Regions from separate parts of the Streptomyces sp. NPDC045678 genome, predicted to be linked through region 2. Evidence: riboswitches for the same ligand, from Rfam matches in the RefSeq annotation. Region 2 holds a riboswitch; each other region holds the start of a gene.
The links. A riboswitch is a leader RNA that binds a small molecule or an ion and turns the genes downstream of it on or off. The one in region 2 is predicted to bind cyclic di-AMP.
Positions count from the first base shown of each region.

Region 1: linked by a shared signal. The riboswitch ahead of AC07DO_RS15390 (M23 family metallopeptidase) and the one ahead of AC07DO_RS27195 (C40 family peptidase) in region 2 are both predicted to bind cyclic di-AMP.
Region 3: linked by a shared signal. The riboswitch ahead of AC07DO_RS18675 (transglycosylase family protein) and the one ahead of AC07DO_RS27195 (C40 family peptidase) in region 2 are both predicted to bind cyclic di-AMP.
Region 4: linked by a shared signal. The riboswitch ahead of AC07DO_RS10940 (M23 family metallopeptidase) and the one ahead of AC07DO_RS27195 (C40 family peptidase) in region 2 are both predicted to bind cyclic di-AMP.

Region 1 is NZ_JBWKJS010000004.1:153,228-158,805, reverse strand. Features, by position in the region: gene AC07DO_RS15405 (bifunctional acetate--CoA ligase family protein/GNAT family N-acetyltransferase) at 1-998, opposite strand, end outside; gene AC07DO_RS15400 (HPr family phosphocarrier protein) at 1,154-1,435, shown strand; gene AC07DO_RS15395 (GntR family transcriptional regulator) at 1,563-2,249, opposite strand; gene AC07DO_RS15390 (M23 family metallopeptidase) at 2,449-3,252, opposite strand; cyclic di-AMP (ydaO/yuaA leader) riboswitch at 3,265-3,427, opposite strand; gene AC07DO_RS15385 (M16 family metallopeptidase) at 3,634-5,019, opposite strand; gene AC07DO_RS15380 (M16 family metallopeptidase) at 5,016-5,578, opposite strand, start outside.
Region 2 is NZ_JBWKJS010000008.1:138,012-143,589, forward strand. Features, by position in the region: gene AC07DO_RS27185 (M23 family metallopeptidase) at 1-1,334, shown strand, start outside; gene AC07DO_RS27190 (ATP-dependent DNA helicase) at 1,361-3,946, opposite strand; cyclic di-AMP (ydaO/yuaA leader) riboswitch at 4,189-4,344, shown strand; gene AC07DO_RS27195 (C40 family peptidase) at 4,352-5,560, shown strand.
Region 3 is NZ_JBWKJS010000005.1:117,918-123,495, reverse strand. Features, by position in the region: gene AC07DO_RS18680 (LysM peptidoglycan-binding domain-containing protein) at 1-943, shown strand, start outside; cyclic di-AMP (ydaO/yuaA leader) riboswitch at 1,138-1,288, shown strand; gene AC07DO_RS18675 (transglycosylase family protein) at 1,293-2,009, shown strand; gene eno (phosphopyruvate hydratase) at 2,327-3,619, shown strand; gene AC07DO_RS18665 (FtsB family cell division protein) at 3,743-4,222, shown strand; gene AC07DO_RS18660 (DUF501 domain-containing protein) at 4,255-4,788, shown strand; gene AC07DO_RS18655 (Ppx/GppA phosphatase family protein) at 4,785-5,578, shown strand, end outside.
Region 4 is NZ_JBWKJS010000003.1:21,293-26,870, forward strand. Features, by position in the region: gene AC07DO_RS10935 (aldo/keto reductase) at 1-515, opposite strand, end outside; gene AC07DO_RS10940 (M23 family metallopeptidase) at 596-1,660, opposite strand; cyclic di-AMP (ydaO/yuaA leader) riboswitch at 1,672-1,819, opposite strand; gene AC07DO_RS10945 (PP2C family protein-serine/threonine phosphatase) at 2,041-3,264, opposite strand; tRNA gene AC07DO_RS10950 (tRNA-Met) at 3,376-3,449, opposite strand; gene AC07DO_RS10955 (alginate lyase family protein) at 3,496-4,725, opposite strand; gene AC07DO_RS10960 (hypothetical protein) at 5,108-5,578, shown strand, end outside.

The DNA.
Region 1 (5,578 bases), on a different contig from region 2:
AGTTCGCGCTGCCGCTCGCGTCCCTCGACGCCGCTCTCCGCGTACCCGGCGGACAGCACCACGAGGCCGCGCACCCCGTGCTCGCCGCACTCGGCGACGGCCTGGGGGACGCGGTCGGCGGGCACGGAGATCACCGCGAGGTCCACGGGCTCCTCGATGTCCGCCACGGAGCGGTGCGCGGGCACCCCGTCGATGTCCGCGCCCTCTTGGTGGCCCTCTCCGGAAACGCTCTCTCCGAAGGCGCTGTTCACCGCGTACAGGCGCCCGGTGTAACCGGACTCCTGGAGGTTGTTCAGGACGCTGCGGCCCACGCCGCCGGGGGCCCGGCCCACCCCGATCACCGCGACCGACCCCGGTGTGAGGAGGCGCTGCACGGACCGTCCCTCGGCGCGCTGTTCGCGGGCGCGCTGCACGGCGAGCGAGCGGTCGGTCGGCTCCAGGTCGAACTCCAGGCGGACGACACCGTCCTCGAAGCTGCGCTTCTGCTGGTAGCCCGCATCCGTGAAGACCTTGATCATCTTGGTGTTGGCGGGCAGCACCTCGGCGGCGAAGCGGCGGATGCCGCGCTCCCTGGCGACGGCCGCGATGTGTTCGAGGAGCGTGGAGGCGACGCCCCTGCCCTGGTGGGCGTCCTGCACGAGGAAGGCGACCTCGGCCTCGTCGGCGGGGGCGCTGGCGGCCATGCCGCGCTCGTCGATGCGGTCGTAGCGCACGGTGGCGATGAACTCGCCGCCGATGGTGGCCGCGAGCCCCACCCGGTCCACCTGGTCGTGGTGGGTGAAACGGTGCACGTCCTTGGCGGACAGTCGCGGGTAGGGCGCGAAGAAGCGGTAGTACTTCGACTCGTCCGAGACCTGTTCGTAGAAACTGACCAGGCGGTCCGCGTCCTCGGCCGTGATGGGCCTGATGCGGGCGGTCCCTCCGTCGCGCAGCACCACATCGGCTTCCCAGTGCGACGGGTAGTCGTGTCGATCCTGCTGATCCGACGGGGTCTGCATGGGGCCAGGGTACGGGTCGCGCGGCCGCCCGGGCCGGGGCAGGCTAGGACAGGTCGAAGGACGGCCGGGTCCGGGACCTCTGCCCGGCAGAGCACCCACGACGGCATGAGACACTGGTCTAGACAAGTGTGAGACACCTGGAAGGGCAGCAACACATGGCTGAGCGCCGCGTCAACGTCGGCTGGGCCGAGGGCCTTCACGCCCGACCCGCCTCCATCTTCGTCCGCGCGGCCACGGCCGCCGGCGTCCCCGTGACGATCGCCAAGGCCGACGGCAGCCCGGTCAACGCCGCTTCGATGCTCGCGGTGCTCGGCCTGGGTGCCCAGGGCGGCGAAGAGATCGTGCTGGCCTCCGACGCCGAGGGTGCCGACGCCGCTCTCGACCGTCTGGCGAAGCTGGTCGCCGAGGGGCTCGAGGAGCTTCCGGAGACGGTCTAGGACACGTTCCTCGCATTACGTCGATGGGGTCACCCGGAATTACGGGTGACCCCATCGACGCATGTATGCCCCTGAATAAGTCGAGCAATTCACGCACAACGTCAGGCATTCATATACGGCACCTCCGTTAATTGCGGAGGCTCACCGTGTTTACGGCATGTTGCGAATCCCTCACACGGCCGCTACGGCGCGCGGGGCGCAATCGGTGAAAGGCACGCGTCCGTTCGACGTGCGCCGCGGTCAGCGCCCTCGCCCGTTGCGCGTCCCGGCGGGCCACCGCGTCGACGATCGCCGCGTGCTCGGACCAGGACTCGCCCGGCGCCGCCGAGGGTTCGACGACGTACATCCAGGCGATCTTGTGCCGGAGCGGGGTGAGCAGCGCCGTGAGGCCGGGGCTGCCGGACGCCTGGCCGAGCGTGTCGTGGAACCAGCCGCCCAGGGACCGCAACTCCTCCCCCAGGCCGCTCCTCGCGCGCTCCTGGCCCAGCCTGACGAGCCCGCGCAGGACTTTCAGGTGCGCGTCCGTGCGGCGCTGCGCGGCGCGGGCCGCGGCGAGGGGTTCGAGCAGCGTCCGGACCTCCAGGAGGTCCGCGGCCTCCTGCTCCGTCGGTTCGGCGACGCACGCGCCCGCGTGCCTGCGGGTGACGACGAAGCCCTCGGCCTCCAGGGTGCGCAGGGCCTCGCGCACGGGGACGCGGGAGACTCCGTAGCGCCGCGCGAGGAGTTCCTCGGTGAGCTTGCCGCCCCTTTCGTACACACCGGCGACTATGTCATCCCGAATGGCCGTGCATACCGAGTGCGCGGGAACGCGCATGACCGGACCTCCGCTTTGATCCCCGCGCAACGCGGTCTACCGACGCTCGTTCCGTGACTCTATTGCAGAGGGCCGGAATTTCCGACGGCGGGCCGGAATTCATGGATATCTTTTGGCCAAGAACACGGCGGCCGGGAACGGCGAAAGCCCCGGCTCACGAGGAACCGGGGCTTTCGGTGCGATGCTGCGGAGGCGTCGGTCAGACGTTGACGCCGTGCGAGCGCAGGTACGAGACCGGGTCGATGTCCGAGCCGTACTCCGCGCCGGTGCGGGCCTCGAAGTGGAGGTGCGGGCCGCTGGAGTTGCCGGTGGAACCGGAGAGGCCGATCTGCTGGCCCGGGGTGACCGTCTGGCCGACGGTGACGCCGAGGGACGACATGTGGCCGTACTGGGTGTACGTGCCGTCGTTCATCTTGATGACCACGTTGTTGCCGTAGGCACCGCCCCAGCCGGCCTCGACGACGGTGCCGGAGCCGACCGCGTGGACCGAGGTGCCGGAGGCGGCGTGGAAGTCGACACCGGTGTGGCTGCCGGAGGACCACATGGCACCGCCGGTCTGGTAGCCCGTGGAGACGTACGAGCCGGAGATCGGGGAGACGTAGGTGTTCAGGCGCTTGCGCTCGGCCTCGCGGGCGGCGCGCTCCTTGGCCTCGCGCTCCTTCTTGGCCTTCGCCTTGGCCTCGGCCTCGGCCTTGCGCTTCTCCTCGGCGGCCTTCTTCTTGGCTGCCTCTTCGGCCTTCTTGGCGGCAGCGGCGTCGTCGGCGGCCTGGCGCTGCGCGGCGGCCTGCGCGTCGATGCTCTCGGCGAGCGAGTCGCCGACGGATATCGCCTGGGTGAGACCGGTGTGCTCCACGGCCGCTTCGTCGGCGGCGGCGAGCGCGGGGCCCGCGAGACCGCCGATGACACCGGTGGTGGTGAGCGCCGCGACACCCGCGACGTTCGCGGTGGTCCGCGTCATGCGGCTCGGACGACGGTGCTTCCCGGTGGCACGGGTGAACGCCATGTGGCGGGTGTTCCTTTCCTTCCCTCTCGCCTACCGGGTTAGCTGACGGGTTCGGAGCAGGAAGGTCTCCTACGAGTCCCTCGCCTCGCGACAAGGTTCCCGATTCACCCCAGGGGACGTGTGGGTCCCCGGCTCCCCTGGCTCGCGCCGTACGGGGACTCGGCGATGACTGCCCGGTGCCGCGGATGCGGCGTACTGCGCGACGGACAGCCGGGTCGACGCTAATCGGGGCGTCTGTCAATCGACAAACAGAACTCGACTTTTGTAGCGCACGCCACACGGCAGACAGGCAACCTCCATATGAATCCGGACATATGAGGACCCCGGTGGCCGAAACGGGCCATCGGGGTCCTCATAGTTGTCCGTTTAGTTATCCGTCACTCAGCCGGTGACCACGCTCACTTCACCGATCCCGAGGGCCCTGACGGGCTCCTCGATCTGCGCGGCGTCCCCGACGAGGACCGTCACCAGGCGGTCCTCCGGGAAGGCGTTCACGACGGCCGCGGTGGCCTCCACGGTGCCCGTGGCGGCCAGCCGCCGGTACAGCTGCGCCTGGAAGTCGTCCGGCAGGTTCTGCTCGACCTGGTCGGCGAGCGTCGCCGCCACGGATGCCGCCATCTCGTACTTGAGGGGGGCCACGCCCACCAGGTTCTGCACGGCCACGTCGCGCTCGGCGTCGGTGAGCCCTTCGGCGGCGAGGGTGCGCAGCACCTTCCACAGATCGTCCAGCGCCGGACCCGTGTTCGGGGTGTCCACGGAGCCGCTGATGGCGAGCATCGCGGCGCCCGTCCCGTCCGGGGCGGAGCGCAGGACCTGGCTGAACGCCCGTACACCGTAGGTGTATCCCTTCTCCTCGCGCAGGACACGGTCCAGGCGCGAGGTGAGGGTGCCGCCCAGGCAGTACGTGCCGAGGACCTGGGCCGGCCAGACGCGGTCGTGCCGGTCGGCGCCGACCCGGCCGATCAGCAGCTGCGTCTGGACCGCTCCGGGGCGGTCCACGATGACGATGCGGCCGCGGTCGTCGGCGGTCACCGGTGGCACCGGGCGCGGCTCGCCCGCGGAACCGGTCCAGGCGCCGACGGTGTCCGCGAGGACGGCGTCCAGATCGGTGCCCTCCAGATCGCCGACGACGACCAGGGTGGCCGTGGCGGGCCGGACGAACTTCTCGTAGAAGGCACGCACCGCCGCCGAGTCGATGGCCTCGACCGTCTCCTCGGTGCCCTGGCGCGGGCGCGACATGCGCGATGTCGGCGGGAACAGCTGCCGGGAGAGCTCCTTGGCCGCGCGGCGCGCCGGGTTGGCGGCCTCGTGCGGGATCTCGTCCAGGCGGTTGCGTACGAGCCGCTCGATCTCGCTGTCCGCGAAGGCGGGGGCCCGCAGGGCGTCGGCGAGCAGGCCGAGCGCCTTCGGGAGGCGGGAGACCGGCACCTCGAGGGAGACCCGCACGCCCGGGTGGTCGGCGTGCGCGTCGAGGGTGGCGCCGCAGCGGTCGAGCTCGGCGGCGAACTCCTCCGCGGAGTGCTTGTCGGTGCCCTCGTTGAAGGCCCGCGCCATGATGGTGGCGACGCCGTCCAGGCCCTCCGGTTCCGCGTCCAGGGGTGCTTCGAGGTGGACCTCGACGGCGACGACCTGCTGGCCGGGGCGGTTGCAGCGCAGGACGGTGAGACCGTTGGGCAGCGTGTCGCGCTCGGGGGCCGGGAAGGCCCAGGGCTTGGCCGTGCCGGCCTGGGGCTGGGGGTGGAACTGCATCGTCGCGGCCTCGGTCACTTCGCCGCCTCCTCTTCTTCCTCGGCACCCTCGTCGGCGCCTTCCACGGGCTCGTACACGAGGACCGCGCGGTTGTCGGGGCGCAGGCGGGCCGCGGCGACCTCCTGGACCTCCTCCGCGGTGATGTCGAGGACGCGCTGGACGGCCGTCAGGGCGAGCTGCGGGTCGCCGAACAGGACCGCGTAACGGCACAGTTCGTCGGCGCGGCCCGCGACCGTGCCGAGCCGGTCGAGCCACTCGCGCTCCAGCTGCGCCTGGGCGCGCTCCATCTCCTCCGGAGTGGGGCCCTCCGCGGCGAAGCGGGCCAGCTCCTCGTCGACGGCGGCCTCGATGACGGGCACCTCGACGTCGCCCGACGTCTTCACGTCCAGCCAGCCGAGCGAGGGCGCCCCGGCGAGGCGCAGCAGACCGAACCCGGCGGCGACCGCCGTGCGGTCCCTGCGGACGAGCCGGTTGTAGAGCCGGGAGGACTCGCCGCTGCCGAGAACGGTGAGGGCGAGGTCGGCCGCGTCGCACGCGCGCGTGCCGTCCTCCGGGAGGCGGTAGGCGGCCATCAGGG
Region 2 (5,578 bases):
ACGGCACCTATTCCACCGGCAGCTCCGACACCGGCGCCTTCGACACCGGAACGTTCGCGGTCGACCCCCTCTTCGGCGACATGCCGGGCAACGGGCACGACACGGGCCAGTGGGCGACCACGACAGGCCCGCAGCAGACGGCCACTTACGACGCGTACGCGGAGCAGTACTACGCCGCCACCTACGACGGCAGCTACGACACCGCCTCGATGTGGTCGACCGGCGGGCATCAGCAGGTCGCCGACATCCCCGCGCAGCCGGGCCCTGACTCCACGGGCCAGTGGGACACCACCGCCTGGCACCAGACTCCGCAGGACGGTCCACAGACCGGCCAGTGGGACACGCAGACCTTCGACACCGGTGCGTACGACGCGACGGCGTGGAACTCGGCCGCCGACACCCACGAGTCACACCAGGCACACGACGCACCCGACTTGCTCGGCGCCGCCGTCCCGCACGACGCGGCCCAGGCGTACGAGACCGATGACGACGCCGCGTACGAGCCCGCGGCCACCGAGTCGACGGATTCCCCCGGTGCCGCGCCCCGTTCTTCCCGCGGAAGGAGCGGCGGACCCGCGGCCGGCGGCCGCTCCAGGACCCGTCGCCGTACCCCCGCCAAGCGCTCCGCGCTCTTCACCGTCGCCGTGCCCTCGGCCTGCGTGATGGGGGTCGCCGGAGTGGCGGCCGCGTCCGTGGGGAACTTCGGCGGGGACGACGCGAAGGACACGACGACGACGGCATCGGCCCCGGACACCGCGCCCGTGCAGCCCTCCGCCGCCAACAACAAGCTGGACACGCAGCTGGCGAACCTCTCCGCGGACGCGGGCGACTTCGCGGACCGCGCCAGCCGCACGCAGGAGCGCATCGACCTCAAGGCGGAGAAGGTGGCCGCCCAGAAGAAGGCGGCGGCGGAGGCCGCGCGCAAGGAGCGGCTGCGTCCCAAGTTCGCCCTGCCGGTGAAGCAGCACGGCCTCAGCGCGCAGTTCGGGCAGGCGGGCGTCAACTGGATGTCCGCGCACTCCGGAATCGACTTCCCGGTGTCGTACGGCACCGAAGTCCTCGCCGCGACCGACGGCACTGTGTCGACCAAGTGGAACAGCGCCTACGGCAACATGGCGATCGTCACCGCGAAGGACGGCACGGAGACGTGGTACTGCCACCTCTCCACGCACAAGATCTCCAGCGGTCCCGTGAAGGCGGGCGAGACCATCGCCTTCTCCGGGAACTCCGGCAACTCCACAGGACCGCACCTGCACTTCGAGGTGCGGCCCGCCGGCGGCTCGGCGATCGACCCGCTGCCGTGGCTCCGCAGCCACGGCCTCGACCCGACGTAACGTAACTCCGGCCGCCGACGCCCGCGCTAGAGCTTTTCCACCGGTGCGTACCGCAGCAGGAGGCGCTTCGGCTTGGGCTCGCCGAAGTCCACCGTCGCCTCGGCGTTCGCTCCCGTCCCCTTCACGCCGACCACGGTCCCGAGGCCGAACTGGTCGTGCGTGACGCGGTCGCCGACGGCCAGCGAGACGACCGGCTTCTCCGACGCGCGGCGCGTGGCGAAGCCCTGTGCGCCACCGGAGCGCGAGCGCGACGAGGACAGCGACGAGGCGATTCCCCCGGCGGGGCCGGACGTGGCCGGCGCGCCGACCGAGCCGGTCCGCTTCCAGTCCAGGTGCGTGTCCGGGATCTCCTCGAGGAAGCGCGACGGCGGGTTGTACGAGGGCGTGCCCCAGGCGCTGCGCATGGACGACCGGGTCAGGTAGAGCCGTTCACGCGCGCGCGTGATGCCCACGTACGCGAGGCGACGCTCCTCCTCCAGCTCCTTGACCTGCCCGAGGGAGCGCATGTGCGGGAAGACGCCGTCCTCCATGCCGGTCAGGAACACCACGGGGAATTCGAGGCCCTTGGCGGTGTGCAGGGTCATCAGCGTGATGACTCCGGAGCCGTCGTCCTCCTCGTCGGGGATCTGGTCGGAGTCGGCGACCAGGGCGACGCGCTCCAGGAAGTCCGAGAGCGTGCCGGCCGGGGTGGTGCCTTCACCGGCCTCACCCTCGCCCTCGCCCTGGCCCTGGCCCGCATCCGGTCCGCCCTGCGCGTTGTCCGCGGCCCGGTCGGTGTCCGTGGCCTGGTCGGTGTCCGTGGCCTGGCTGTTGTCCGCAGCCTGGTTGTTGTCCTGCTCGAACTCCAGCGCCACGGCGGCGAGCTCCTGGAGGTTCTCGATGCGGGTCTCGTCCTGCGGGTCGGTCGAGGCCTGGAGCTCGGCCAGGTAGCCGGTCCGTTCGAGGACGGCCTCCAGGACGACGGCCGGGCCCGCGCCCGACTCGACGACGGTCCGCAGCTCCTCCATCAGCGTATTGAAACGCTTGACGGCGTTGGTGGAGCGGGCCGCCATTCCGTACGCCTCGTCGACGCGGCGCAGCGCCTGCGGGAAGGAGATCTTCTCGCGCTGCGCGAGCGCGTCGATCATGGCTTCGGCGCGGTCGCCGATGCCCCTCTTCGGTACGTTGAGGATGCGGCGCAGCGGGACCGCGTCCTCGGGGTTGGCGAGGACGCGCAGGTAGGCCAGCACATCGCGGACCTCCTTGCGCTCGTAGAAGCGGACGCCGCCGACCACCTTGTAGGGCAGGCCGACGCGGATGAAGATCTCTTCGAAGACACGGGACTGGGCGTTCGTCCGGTAGAAGATCGCCACGTCGCCGGCCTTCGCGTCGCCCGCGTCGGTGAGGCGGTCGATCTCGTCGGCGACGAACTGTGCCTCGTCGTGCTCGGTGTCGGCGACGTATCCGGTGATGCGTGCGCCCTCGCCCTGGTTGGTCCACAGGTTCTTGGGGCGGCGGCTCTCGTTCCGCTCGATGACCGCGTTGGCGGCGGTCAGGATCGTCTGGGTGGAGCGGTAGTTCTGCTCCAGGAGGATCGTCGTCGCGTCCGTGTAGTCCTCCTCGAACTGGAGGATGTTGCGGATCGTGGCGCCGCGGAAGGCGTAGATGGACTGGTCCGCGTCACCCACCACGCACAGCTCCGCGGGGTCGTCCCCCTCGCCTCCGGAGGGTCCGACCAGCTCGCGCACCAGCGCGTACTGCGCGTGGTTCGTGTCCTGGTACTCGTCGACCATGACGTGCCGGAAGCGGCGCCTGTAGTGCTCGGCGACGTCCGGGAAGGCGCGCAGCAGGTGGACCGTCGTCATGATCAGGTCGTCAAAGTCGAGCGCGTTCGCCTCGCGGAGGCGCGACTGGTACATGGCATAGGCCTGGGCGAGGGTCTTCTCGAAGCCGTCGGCGGCCTGCCCCGCGAAGTCCTCCTCGTCGATCAGCTCGTTCTTCAGGTTCGAGATCTTGGCGCTGAACGACTTCGGCGGGAACTTCTTGGGGTCCAGATCCAGGTCGCGGCAGACCAGGGCCATGAGGCGCTTGGAGTCGGCGGCGTCGTAGATCGAGAAGGAGGACGTGAAGCCCAGCTTCTTGTACTCACGGCGGAGGATGCGGACGCAGGCGCTGTGGAAGGTCGACACCCACATCGCGTTGGCCCGGGGGCCCACGAGCTGCTCGACGCGCTCCTTCATCTCGCCCGCGGCCTTGTTCGTGAAGGTGATCGCGAGGATCTGGCCGGGGTGCACGCCGCGCTCGGCGAGCAGGTGCGCGATGCGGTGGGTCAGCACGCGGGTCTTGCCGGAACCGGCGCCGGCGACGATGAGCAGCGGGGAGCCCGCGTGCACGACAGCCGCGCGCTGGTTCTCGTTCAGCCCATCGAGGAGCGTCGCGGGGTCGATGACCGGGCGCGGGGCGCCGTCGCGGTAGTGCGTGTCCCGGGACATGGGCGCGTCGAACTTTCCGTCGAACAGGTCGTCCGGAATGGGCTCCGGAGCGCTGTCCTCGGGCGGCGGCGGGGGCGCTTCGTCCGCGGCCCGGGAGGGCTGCAGGTCCGCCAGGAAGCTGTCATCAAAGAGGCTGCTCATCGCCTCCCGAGTCTAGGCGGCCCCACTGACAACCCGCTGCGGGTTCCGGACAGCGGCACCCGCGTCACGCGCCGCCCACGGACGATCACACTCCGCCATGGCCGCTCGCGCGCCGCGCACGCCCGCGTGAAGTAACGAAAATGTATCGGGCATATCGAACATCAACCTTCACAGGCACCACACGAGTTGGCTAGCGTGCCCGGCGGGCCACTCGTCCCCCCACCGGCGAACCCGCCGGGAACGGGCGGCCCCCGCCGAGTCCGACGTGTTCGGAGCCGGGGACCCACCGAAAACTTGGGGTGAATCGGTCCCGTACGAAGTACGGGACCGTAGGGCAGCCTTCCGAACCATCCGCCCGAACCCGACAGCTAACCCGGTAGGCGGTCTACGGAAGGAGTCGCCTCCTTGGCGTCGCACCGCAAGCCGCGGAACCGGACGGCCGGCATTCGTACGGCCCCCGCCCTCGGCATCACGACGGCAGCCCTCACCTCCGTCGCCCTCCTGTCGCAGAGCGCGCAGGCAGCGCCCTCGGCGCCGTCCAAGCCCAGCCTCGAAGAGGTGCAGAAGAAGGTCGACGAGCTCTACCAGCAGGCGGGTGTCGCCACCCAGAAGTACAACTCCGCCAAGGAGCGCACCGAGAAGCAGCGCAAGAAGGTCGACCGGCTGCTCGACGACGTGGCCAAGCGCACGGACAAGCTGAACGACGCACGCCAGGAGCTCGGCTCGTTCGCCGCGGCCCAGTACCGCACCGGCGCCGTCTCCGAGACGGCCACGATGATGCTCGCCAACGACCCGCAGGGCTACTTCGACCAGAACCACCTGGCGGACCGGCTCACCACGCGCCAGAAGAAGGCGGTCGACGCCTACGAGACGGAGCAGGCTTCGGCGACGAAGCAGCGCACGCGGGCCGCGAAGAGCCTGGAGACGCTGACCGACTCGCGGGACGAGCTCAGGACGAGCAAGAAGACCGTCCAGAAGAAACTGGGGGACGCGCGCGAGCTCCTTTCGAAGCTGACCGCCGAGGAGAAGGCGCGGCTCGCGGAGATCGAGCGGAAGAAGAAGCAGGAGGCCAAGCGCAAGGCCGAGAAGCTGGCCCGCGAGCAGGCCGCCGAGGCGGAGCGCAAGCGCAAGGCGGAGGAGGCGGCCGAGCGGGAGAAGGAGCGCGAGGGGGGCCAGGACTCCGGCTCGGGCTCGGGCTCGGGCTCCGACACCGGTTCCGGTTCCGGTTCCGGTTCGGGGACCGGAAGCTCGGACGGCAGCTACGCCACCAAGGCCGCGAAGGTCATCGACTTCGCGGAGGCCCAGATCGGCAAGCCGTACGTCTGGGGCGCCACCGGCCCCGACTCCTACGACTGCTCCGGGCTCACGCAGGACGCGTGGAAGGCCGCGGGGATCTCCCTGCCGCGCACCACCTGGGACCAGGTCAAGGTCGGCACGACGGTGAAGACCGCCGACGCCAAGCCGGGTGACCTGGTGTTCTTCTACGACGACATCAGCCACGTGGGGATCTACATCGGCAACGGCAAGATGATCCACGCCCCGAAGCCGGGCGCGAACGTCCGCGTCGAGTCGATCTACTACATGCCGATCCACAGCGTGGTCCGCCCCGCCTGACGAGACGGCGCCCCTCTA
Region 3 (5,578 bases), on a different contig from region 2:
GACCACGACGTGGGAGAAGCTCGCCGAGTGCGAGAGCGGCGGCGAGTGGAGCGCCAACCCCGGCAACGGCTACTACGGCGGCCTCCAGCTCTCCCAGGAGACCTGGGAGGCGTACGGCGGCCTCGACTACGCGCCGAGCGCCGACCAGGCGAGCCGCTCCCAGCAGATCGCCGTCGCCGAGCAGGTCCTCGACGACAAGGGCACCGCCGCGTGGCCGAGCTGCGCCCCGATCGCCGGCCTCACCCAGGACGGCGCCGCGGCCGACGTGGACCCGGGCGCCCCGGTCACGCCGAAGCCCACCGAGCCGTCGGACCCCACAGGCTCCGGCAAGGACGGCAAGGACGGCAAGGACGGCAAGGACGCCAAGGGCCCCTCGGGCAAGGGCGGGGGCAAGGGCGAATCGTCCGGCGACGCCTCCGACTCGGCCGACCCGTCCGCCGACCCGGAGAAGCCCTCCGACGACGCGAGCGACAGGCCCGGCTCCGGCAAGGACTCCCGAGACAAGAATCACGACGAGTCCGGCGAAAAGGATGGCAAGGGCGGTAAGGGCGACACCGGCGGCAACAAGGGTGACTCCGGCAAGTCGGGCGACGAAGACGCCACTTCGCCCACTCCCGAGAACTCGACCGACCCCGCAGGCGGCGCTGACGACGCGGACGGCTCCGGCGACTCCGCCTCCGGCCGCCACCGCGGCGACCGCGCGGACGAGGGTGCGGACGCGGACGGCCGGTCCGGACGGCACGCCTCGCGCGGTGAGAAGCGCTCCGGCGGGATCGCCGACGGGACGTACACGGTGCGCTCCGGAGACAACCTCTCGGTCATCGCGGACGACCTCGGCGTCGACGGCGGATGGCACGAGCTCTACACCGAGAACAAGAAGACCGTCGGCAAGGACCCGGACCTCATTCTCCCCGGTCAGAGCCTCGATCTGGGCGAAAAGTAACGGTAGTTGACGAAGAGTCGGGTGGGGGCTTCGCGTCGTATGTCTGGTTTGGTGCGAGTGAGAGATGGGTCTCAGAAGCCCTGATCGTCTTTGAAATTCCGGCGATCGCGTGATTACCGTCGTCACCGCTCGCCACTCGTGAGCCCCGCCGGTCGGTACGCCGAATCCTGCCAACGGCCGGACGGGAACAGTCGTCGCTTTGAGCGCCGTAGGCAGGAGCGGGGGACCCAAGGTAAGCGCCGCGTCATGCGGCTAGGGGTGAAGCCGCACTCGAAGGAGTGCGGCCGGGCAACCACATCGGCCCGAACCCGACAGCTCACCTCGCAGGCGTCGGTGAGGGGATCAACGCATGCTGTTTTCCAGCAAGGGCAAGCACCGTCGTCCGTCCAAGGCCACCCGTGTCGTCACGCTCGCCGGTGTCACCGGTGCCGCAGTCGCGGCCCCGCTGATGGCCGCCGGTTCCGCCTCGGCCGCCACCACCTCCGAGTGGGACGCCGTCGCGCAGTGCGAGTCCGGCGGCAACTGGTCCATCAACACCGGCAACGGCTACTACGGCGGCGTGCAGTTCTCCGCCTCCACGTGGTCCGCGTACGGCGGCACGAAGTACGCGCCGACGGCCGACAAGGCCTCCAAGGCCCAGCAGATCGAGATCGCCGAGAAGGTCCTCGCCAGCCAGGGCAAGGGTGCCTGGCCGAGCTGCGGCGTCGGCCTCTCGGGCGCCTCGCCCAACAGCGGCGGCTCGCAGCAGCAGGCTCCGCAGCAGCAGCAGGCCGCGCCGAAGCCGCAGCAGACGCAGCAGCAGGCCGCCCCGCAGCAGCAGGCCGCGCCCAAGCCGCAGCCCAAGCCGCAGCCGCAGACCGAGTCCAAGAAGACCGTCGAGACCCCGACCGGCAAGACGGTCAAGAAGGGCGACGGCGAGTACAAGGTCAAGACGGGCGACACCCTGTCGAAGATCGCTGAGGCGAAGCACGTCAAGGGCGGCTGGCACAAGGTCTACAAGCTCAACGGCGACATCATCGACAACGCCGACATGATCTACCCGGGCCAGCAGCTCCACCTGAGCTGACCCGGACGGTCACGGCCGTGCCTCGGCGGACGCACGGCCGTACCCCCCGTCCCCACGGGCTCCCCGCCCCGGTGCGCGTATCCCCCGTACGCACCGGGGCGGGGCCATGTCCGCACCCCTTCCCCCGCCGTCCCCGGCCCCCTCTTGTTCGCTACTAGCGAGTAGAGAACATGGTCTTACGCCCTGTTTCCGCGCCATATGGCCTTTGTGCCGTCCCAGGGGACGGGCGGTCGGCTGGCCGAAGGCCCGGAGCCGGTTAGGCTCAGGAGACGCAGGGCCGAAGCGGCTCGCGTAAACGCGTCACATCCCAGAAGGAGATGCTCGTGCCGTCCATCGACGTCGTCGTAGCCCGGGAAATCCTGGACTCCCGAGGCAACCCCACGGTCGAGGTCGAGGTCGGCCTCGACGACGGCAGCACCGGTCGTGCCGCCGTTCCGTCCGGTGCCTCCACCGGTGCCTTCGAGGCCATCGAACTCCGCGACGGTGACCCCAACCGTTACCAGGGCAAGGGTGTCGAGAAGGCCGTCCTCGCCGTCATCGAGCAGATCGGCCCGGAGCTCGTCGGCTACGACGCCACCGAGCAGCGCCTGATCGACCAGGCCATGTTCGACCTGGACGCCACCGACAACAAGGGCTCGCTCGGCGCCAACGCCATCCTCGGCGTCTCGCTCGCCGTCGCGCACGCCGCCTCCGAGGCCAGCGACCTGCCGCTGTTCCGCTACCTCGGCGGCCCGAACGCGCACCTGCTGCCCGTCCCGATGATGAACATCCTGAACGGCGGGTCGCACGCCGACTCGAACGTCGACATCCAGGAATTCATGATCGCCCCGATCGGCGCGGAGTCCTTCTCCGAGGCGCTGCGCTGGGGCACCGAGGTCTACCACACCCTCAAGAAGGTCCTGAAGGACAAGGGTCTGTCGACCGGCCTCGGCGACGAGGGCGGCTTCGCCCCGAACCTGGACTCCAACCGCGCCGCGCTCGACCTCATCCTCGAGGCCATCAAGCAGGCCGGTTACGTCCCCGGCGAGCAGATCGCGCTCGCCCTCGACGTCGCCGCGTCCGAGTTCTACAAGGACGGCAAGTACTCCTTCGAGGGCAAGGAGCGCTCGGCCGCCGAGATGACCGAGTACTACGAGGAGCTCGTCGCCTCGTACCCGCTCGTCTCCATCGAGGACCCGCTGTTCGAGGACGACTGGGCCGGCTGGAACGCCATCACCGAGAAGCTCGGCGACAAGGTGCAGCTCGTCGGCGACGACCTGTTCGTCACCAACCCCGAGCGCCTGGCCCGCGGCATCGAGGAGAACTCGGCCAACGCCCTGCTCGTCAAGGTCAACCAGATCGGTTCGCTGACCGAGACCCTGGACGCCGTCGAGATGGCCCAGCGCAGCGGCTTCAAGTGCATGATGTCCCACCGCTCCGGCGAGACCGAGGACGTCACCATCGCCGACCTCGCCGTCGCCACCAACTGCGGCCAGATCAAGACCGGCGCCCCGGCCCGCTCCGAGCGCGTCGCCAAGTACAACCAGCTCCTGCGCATCGAGGAGATCCTGGACGACGCGGCGGTCTACGCGGGCCGCAGCGCCTTCCCGCGGTTCCGCTCCGCGGTCTAGTGAGCACAGCAAGGGCTGAACCCACGTAGCCACGTGGTTACCTACGTCCCCGCACGCGGTCCCGTACCGTGTGCGGGGACGTACGTACGTGTAAGCGCTGCGCAGCTCTGGGGAGGCGGAACCATGGCCAAGGCCGGGACCAAGGACCGGTTCTCCACCGCGACCCGCCTGCGGCTGCTCGGCGAGCAGACAGCCGAGCGCGTCTACCGCTCTCAGACCAAGCGCCAGGCGCGCCGCTCCCGGCTCACCGGCCGCGCCGCGCTCCTCGCGCTCGTGCTCTGCTCCCTGGTCGTCGCCCTCGCGTATCCGATGCGGCAGTACGTGTCGCAGCGCGCCGAGATCGACGACCTGCGCCGACAGCAGGCCGAGCACCGGGCGGACGTCGAGAAGCTGCGCGACGAGAAGGCCCGCTGGCAGGACGACGCGTACGCGGAGCAACGCGTCCGCGACCGCCTGCACTACGTGATGCCCGGCGAGACCGGCTTCACGGTGATCGACCCCGCGGCGATCGAGAGCCGCCGCGCGGACCAGGGGGCGGCGACGCGCCCCTGGTACTCGAACGTCTGGGACGGCGTCGACAAGGCGGACCGCCCCGACGACTGACTTCCCGACACGGACCGACACGAAAGACAGGCATGGAAACGCCCCCGCCGAGCACCCCGCGCACCGAGCCCACCGACGCCGACGTCGAGGCCTTCAAGCAGCAGCTCGGCCGCCCGCCGCGCGGCCTGCGGGCCATCGCGCACCGCTGCCCCTGCGGACAGCCGGACGTCGTCGAGACGGCGCCGCGCCTCCCGGACGGGACGCCGTTCCCCACGACGTACTACCTGACGTGCCCGCGGGCCGCCTCCGCCATCGGCACCCTCGAGGCCAACGGCGTCATGAAGGAGATGTCGGAGCGGCTCACGACGGACGAGGAACTGGCGAAGCGGTACCGCGCCGCGCACGAGGACTACATCGCGCGCCGCGACGCCATCGAGGTCCTGGAGGGCTTCCCGAGCGCGGGCGGCATGCCGGACCGCGTGAAGTGCCTGCACGTCCTGGTCGGCCACTCCCTGGCCGCGGGACCCGGCGTGAACCCGCTGGGCGACGAGGCCATCGCGATGCTCCCCGAGTGGTGGGCCAAGGGCCCCTGCGTCACGCCGTGCGCCACCGAGGGTGCCGAGTGACCCGGGTCGCCGCCATCGACTGCGGCACGAACTCGATCCGCCTGCTCGTGGCGGACGCCGACCCGGCCACGGGTGAACTCGTCGACCTGGACCGGCGCATGACGATCGTCCGGCTCGGCCAGGGCGTGGACAGGACGGGCCGGCTCGCCCAGGAGGCGCTGGACCGCACCTTCGCGGCCTGCCGCGAGTACGCCGCCGTCATCAAGCGGCACGGCGCCGAACGCGTCCGCTTCGTCGCCACGTCCGCGTCCCGCGACGCGGAGAACCGCGACGAGTTCGTGCGCGGCGTCCTGGACATCCTGGGCGTCGAGCCCGAGGTCATCAGCGGCGACCAGGAGGCGGAGTTCTCCTTCACCGGCGCCACCAAGGAACTGACGGGCCGTGACGACCTCGCGAAGCCGTACCTGGTGGTGGACATCGGCGGCGGCTCCACGGAGTTCGTGGTCGGCACGGACCGGGTGGAGGCCGCCCGGTCGGTCGACATCGGCTGTGTCCGCATGACCGAGCGGCACCTCGTGCGCGACGGCGTGGTCACCGACCCCCCTGCGCCCGAGCAGCTCGACGCGATCCGCGCGGACATCGAGTCCGCCCTCGACCTCGCCGAGCGCACGGTCCCGCTCAAGGAGGCCCGCACGCTGGTGGGCCTGGCGGGCTCGGTCACCACCGTCGCCGCGATCGCCCTGGACCTCGACGTCTACGACTCGCAGGCGATCCACCACGCCCGCATCCCGTACCAGCAGGTCAGCGCGATCGTGGACCGCCTGACCCGCGCCACGCACGCCGAGCGCGC
Region 4 (5,578 bases), on a different contig from region 2:
TCGCGGTCGGAGACGTCGAGCGACTCCTGGAGCCGCTCGGGGCTGATGTTCGACGCGGCGATCGCCCGCACCTTGCCGGCCCGCACCAGCTCGTCGAGCGCGCCGATGATCTCCTCCACGGGCACCGACGTGTCGTCGAAGTGGGTGTAGTAGAGGTCGATGTAGTCGGTGCCGAGGCGCTTCAGGGATGCGTCGGCGGCGCCCTTGATGGTGGCGGCGGACAGGCCCTTGTACTCGGGGTGGGAGCCGGCCTTCGTGGCCACGACGACATCGGAGCGGTTGCCGCGCTCGGCGAGCCACTCGCCGATGAGGGTCTCGGACTCGCCGCCCTTGTTGCCGTCGACCCAGGCCGAGTACGCGTCGGCGGTGTCGATGAAGTTGCCGCCTGCCGCGGTGTAGGCGTCGAGGACGGCGAAGGACGCCGCCCGGTCCGCGGTCCAGCCGAAGACGTTGCCGCCGAGGGAGAGCGGGAAGACCTCGAGGTCGGAGGAGCCGAGTGGGCGAAGAGAAGTCATATCCTCCTCAACGCCCCCATCGGAGACGGAATTCCGTGCAGGCCACAAGCAAGCGGTGGCCGGCCCCTACGAAGGCGCGATCAGGGGTTGAGGCCCTTGCTCTGCAGCCACCCGAGCGGGTCGATCCCCGAGCCGCCCGGCGTGTGGACCTCCATGTGGAGGTGCGGGCCTGTGACGTTGCCGGTCGCGCCGACGCGGCCGATGACGTCACCCGTGGAGACCTTCTGGCCCGCGCTGACGTTGAGCGACGACTGGTGGCAGTACCAGACCTCCGTGCCGTCCTCGAGTTCGAGCACGGTGCGGTAGCCGTACGCGCCCGCCCAGCCGGCCTCCTTGACGGTGCCGGTGTGCACGGCCTTCAGCGGGGTGCCCGTGGGCGCCGCGAAGTCCAGGCCGGTGTGGTGGCCCGAGGACCACATGGAGCCGGCGTCGCCGAAGTGCGAGGTGAGGGTGTACGAGGAGGTGGGGATGACGTAGCTCTTGGCGAGCTTGGCCAGGCGCGCGGCCTCGGCCTTCGCCTTCCGGGCCTCCTCCTCCTTCTTCTTCTTGGCGGCGGCCTTGGCGTCCGCCTCCTTCTCGGCGGCCCTCTGCTGCGCGGCCGCCTCTTCGGCGGCCTTCTTGACGGCCGCGTCCTCGGCCGCGGTCCGCACGGCGGTGTCCGCCTGGTTCTGCTGGTTCTCGGCCTGCTGCATGATGCGGGCCCGCAGGGCCTCGCCCGCGTGGGTGGTGCCCTGCTGGGCGTCGGCGGTGCTGACGCCCGCGGCGGTGAGGGGGGCCGAGGCGGCGACGGCGGTGTCCGCGGCGTCGTCGTCGGACATCAACGAGCCCACGCCGGGCAGGGACTCGGCCTCGGGCAGCGAGTCGGTGACCGCGCCCAGGTCGGGCATCGATATGGAGACCGGTGGCTTGCCGTCCTGCGCGGTGGCGATGCCGCCCGCGCCGACGGCGGCGATGACGCCCACGCCGAGCACGGTGGAGCTGCGGGCGAGCCCGCCGCCCTTCTTGTGCACACGGTGCCTGCCGCGGACGGGACGGACGGACTCCTCGGTGGGGTTCCACTCTTCGAAGGAGCCCTCGTCGTACGAACCGAAGTCGTCGTCATTCGGAACGTACACGGCTTGGGGGGCAGGCCGGTTGGACGCCACTGGGGCGCACTCCTTTCCTTCCTTCTCGCCTACCGGGTTAGCTGACGGGTTCGGAGCAGGAAGGTCTCCTACGAACATCTGACACGGATGCACAGATGCCCGATTCACCCCATGTTGGTGGTTCCCCGGCTCCCTTGCGGGATTAGGCGTGTGCGCACGGAGCCGCCTCTAGTGACGGCTGGGACGACCGCGCTGCGTTATCGAACGTTAATAGACAGCGGGTCGGTATTCCAAGCTGTTCCAGTTGATCGTTAACGCTCATCGGCCGTACACATCGGGACACGAAGGGTCGGAACGGGGCGAGTTGACCCCACCTTCCCAAACACCGGAACTTCACATTCTCTTGACAGAGCGTCAGTTGTTATGCGGAGGGCTGCACCTCAGTCACCGGACGTGACGTCGGAAGCGTCGGCCGCGACGTCCAGGTCCCCGGCGGTGGGGCGCCGCACCGCGAGCAGCGCCATGTCGTCCGTCATGCCGCCCCCGGTGTGCCGCCGCACCTCCCCCGCCAGCGCGGCGAGGAGCGCGTGCGGGCCGCCGCGGCCCGGGAAGATCCGCCCGCCGAGCCGGGTCGCGGGATCGTAGAACTCCCCCGCCGCGTTGCGCGCCTCCGAGAGGCCGTCCGTGTAGAAGAGCAGCAGCGCGCCGGGCGGCAGTTCCGTCTCGTCCGCGCGGTCCGGCCAGGTCCCGAGGTCCCCCATGCCGAGCGGCAGCGCGGGTTCGCTCGCCGACAGGACGCACAGCCGCCCGTCGCCGCGCAGCAGCAACGGCGGCGGGTGCCCGCGGTTCACGAGCCGTACGGCGCCCTCGCCGTGCCGGATCTCGGCGAGGACCGCGGTGGTGAACCCCTCGAACGCGTCGAGCCCGTCGCGCCGGGTGCCCTCGCGGGCGAGCGCCCGCTCCAGGCGCTGCGCGACCGCCTCCAGGGTGGCCTCCTGCTCGGCGGCCTCCCGGAAGGCGCCGATGACGACCGCGACGGCGGCGACCGCGCCCATGCCCTTGCCGCGTACGTCACCGACGATGAGCCGCACGCCGTGCGGGGTGTCCTGCACCGCGTACAGATCGCCCCCGATGAACGCGTCCGCCTGCGCGGCCTCGTACCGCGCCGCGAAGTCGAGCCCGCCGATCCGCGGATCCGGTTCGGGCAGCACGGCGCGCTGCGTGGCCTCGGAGATGGAACGGGCGATGGCGAGCCGGTCGTTGCTGCGCCGCACGACGCGGTTGATGACGATCGCGAGCGCGGCGACGGTCACCACGGTGACCACTTCGGTGACGGCCTCGACCTGGCTGCTGATCGTGCTGCCGTAGTGCAGGAAGAGGACGGCGGCCGTGGCGGCGACACCCGTCAGGACGGTGTTGAGCCGCGAGTAGAAGGGGGCGGCGATGAGGGGGGCGGCGGTGAAGAGGGGGGACGCGGTGAACTCCGACGGGGTCGCCGCGTCGTACACGACACCGACGACGAGGAGCAGGAGCGGCAGGGAGCGGACGAACGCCCGCTCGGGCCCGGTGGTCCCCCTGGCCTCCCTGGCATCCCTGTCGTCGGGATTTCCTCGCTGCCCCACCGCTTGTCTCCCGCCGAGTCCGCGCCCATCACCGCGCTGCATTCAGGGTTCCCGCAGCGGCGGGAGGGTGCGAGTTGGTGTGGGCCGACCGGGTTACGGCGGGGAAAACACCTGAGGCCGGGAAGCTGATGCTTCCCGGCCTCAGGCCTTCAGTAGCGGGGACAGGATTTGAACCTGCGACCTCTGGGTTATGAGCCCAGCGAGCTACCGAGCTGCTCCACCCCGCGTCGATGAACACAACTCTACGCCATCCGGAGGGGTGCGTCGAACCACTCAGACGTTGTCGGCGTGCGTGAGGGTCTCCCAGGCCACGAAGAGGTCGTCGGTGCCCTCGGGCCGCCGCTCCCGCGTGTACCTCTCGGTCTGCGGCATCTCCAGCCCCAGCCGTCCCCGCAGATGGCTGAGGCCGACCTCCGTGTCGGGTCCCATGTCGCGCTGCACCCTGCCGCCGCACAGCCAGGCCGGCGCCGCCGCGCCCAGCTGGTACTTGGAGTGGAACTCGAAGGCCGCCCGCAGCCGGTCCCTGACCTCTCCGTACAGGTCGACGCCCTGGTGCCGGGCGGTCTCCGCCATGTGCGAGGTGGCGGCGAGCGAGTAGCTCGCGTGCTTGAAGTTGCGGCAGGTCTCCTGCGACAGCCCGTCGGCGTACGTGCCCTGCCCGAACCAGTACTTCTTCAGCTCGGCGGCGGTGTCGATGCCGCTGCCCGCCGGGGAGACGGGCAGCTTCCCGTCGGACTCCAGGTAGAAGTACGCGGGCACGCGCGTCCTGAAGTGCCGCACGGCCTGCTCGAACGTGGCGTGGTCGTCGAGGAAGACGGCCATGCTCATGGTGGCGTCGGCCATGACCAGGTCCCAGTTGCCGTTGCGCTCGACGGCACCGTCGCGGACCTGGGGCAGGTAGGCGTTGCGCAGCATCCGCTCGAAGCGCAGGAGCTGCCCGTCGGGCCACCCGTCGTACGTGTAGCGCAGGGCTTCGGCGGCACGTGCCCAGGACGAGGCGGCCCAGGCGGTCTGCAGCCCGGCGTTGTCCTCGGTGTGCCGGGTGATCGCCTTCGCCCAGGCGTCCATGATGTGCACGGCCTTCTCGGCGTGGGCGCGCTCACCGGTCACGTTCCAGAGCAGGGCGTGCGTGTACGCGGCCAGCGCGTCCTCACGCTCCTCGACGCACCCCCGCCCGGGCCGGGTGTCGGGCGGGCACTCCACGACGGCGTACGGCCGCGCGGTGTAGTCGGCGGCCGCGTACTTGCTGTGCCGCATCTGCTCGAACGCCGCGAACCAGGGCTGCTGCCGCCCCCGTACCCGGTCCCGGGCCCGTTCCAGTTGCTCCTTGCCGACGAGCACACCGGGATGCGTGAACGCGAGATCGAGGGGCCGGGCCGCGGCGGTACGCGTCCCGTCCTCACCGGAGCCACCGCCACCGCAGCCCGCTGCGAGGGCGACGAGAAGCGGTGCCACGAGCAGTACGAGAACGCGCTGCCGTCGCCTGCGAGCCACTGCTGCCATTGCCGAACCTCCCGCCGCGCCGCCGGCCTCCGGGCGGCCACCGGCAGTCCAGCGTCGCCCGCGCGCCGCGGCCGCGCACGGCCGGGCTGGTCCGTTCGGGCGACGGAGGGACCGGGCCCGCGCCAACGCCCGATCGTTTCGAGACGCGGCCGAGTCGCGGTGGCTGGCCTCCGGCCGCCGCGGGCAGGATGGCCGGAGGCGCACAGACGCCCGGCTTCCCCAGACCTCGGAGGCGACCGTGGAGACCCGACGCCCGAGCGTGCCCGAACACGTCCGCCCGGCGCTCCGCGACGAACCCCACCTCCAGGCACATCCGCGACGCCGGCGCCGCCCTTTCACCGCGCAGTCGTAGCAGTCGTACGTGCGATCAGGAGGTACACCCATGGCCCAAGTGGTAACCGAGGACGAACAGGCCGCACAGCGCAGAATCGGTTCCGCGGTGCGCAGCGACAGCGTGCTGACCGGCGGCGGTCTGGCGCTGTGGCGCGAGTACCGGACCGGACCGTGGACGTTGTCCGCGGCGGAGCTCTCCCGGGACCTGGACGTCCTCAAGGTGCCGCACACGATCGTGGTCGCGTTCCGCCCGCCGCGGGGCCGCGGCGGGGACCCGCGCAAGGGCCAGGAGGTCCGCGTGCACTTCGCGGACCTGGCCACGCTGGTCCGCTGGATGCCGCAGCTCCGGCAGCAGATCGACGAGATTCCCGACGCGCACTTCGGTTTCCCCTTCCCGTACTGCGAGGCACGCTCCACCGGCATGGTGATGAAGCTCCTGCCGTCCCTCGCCGCGGAGTGGCCCAGCTGGACGACCGAACAGGCCGCGGCGATGGGGCTCCTGTGCGCCCGGTGCGGATTC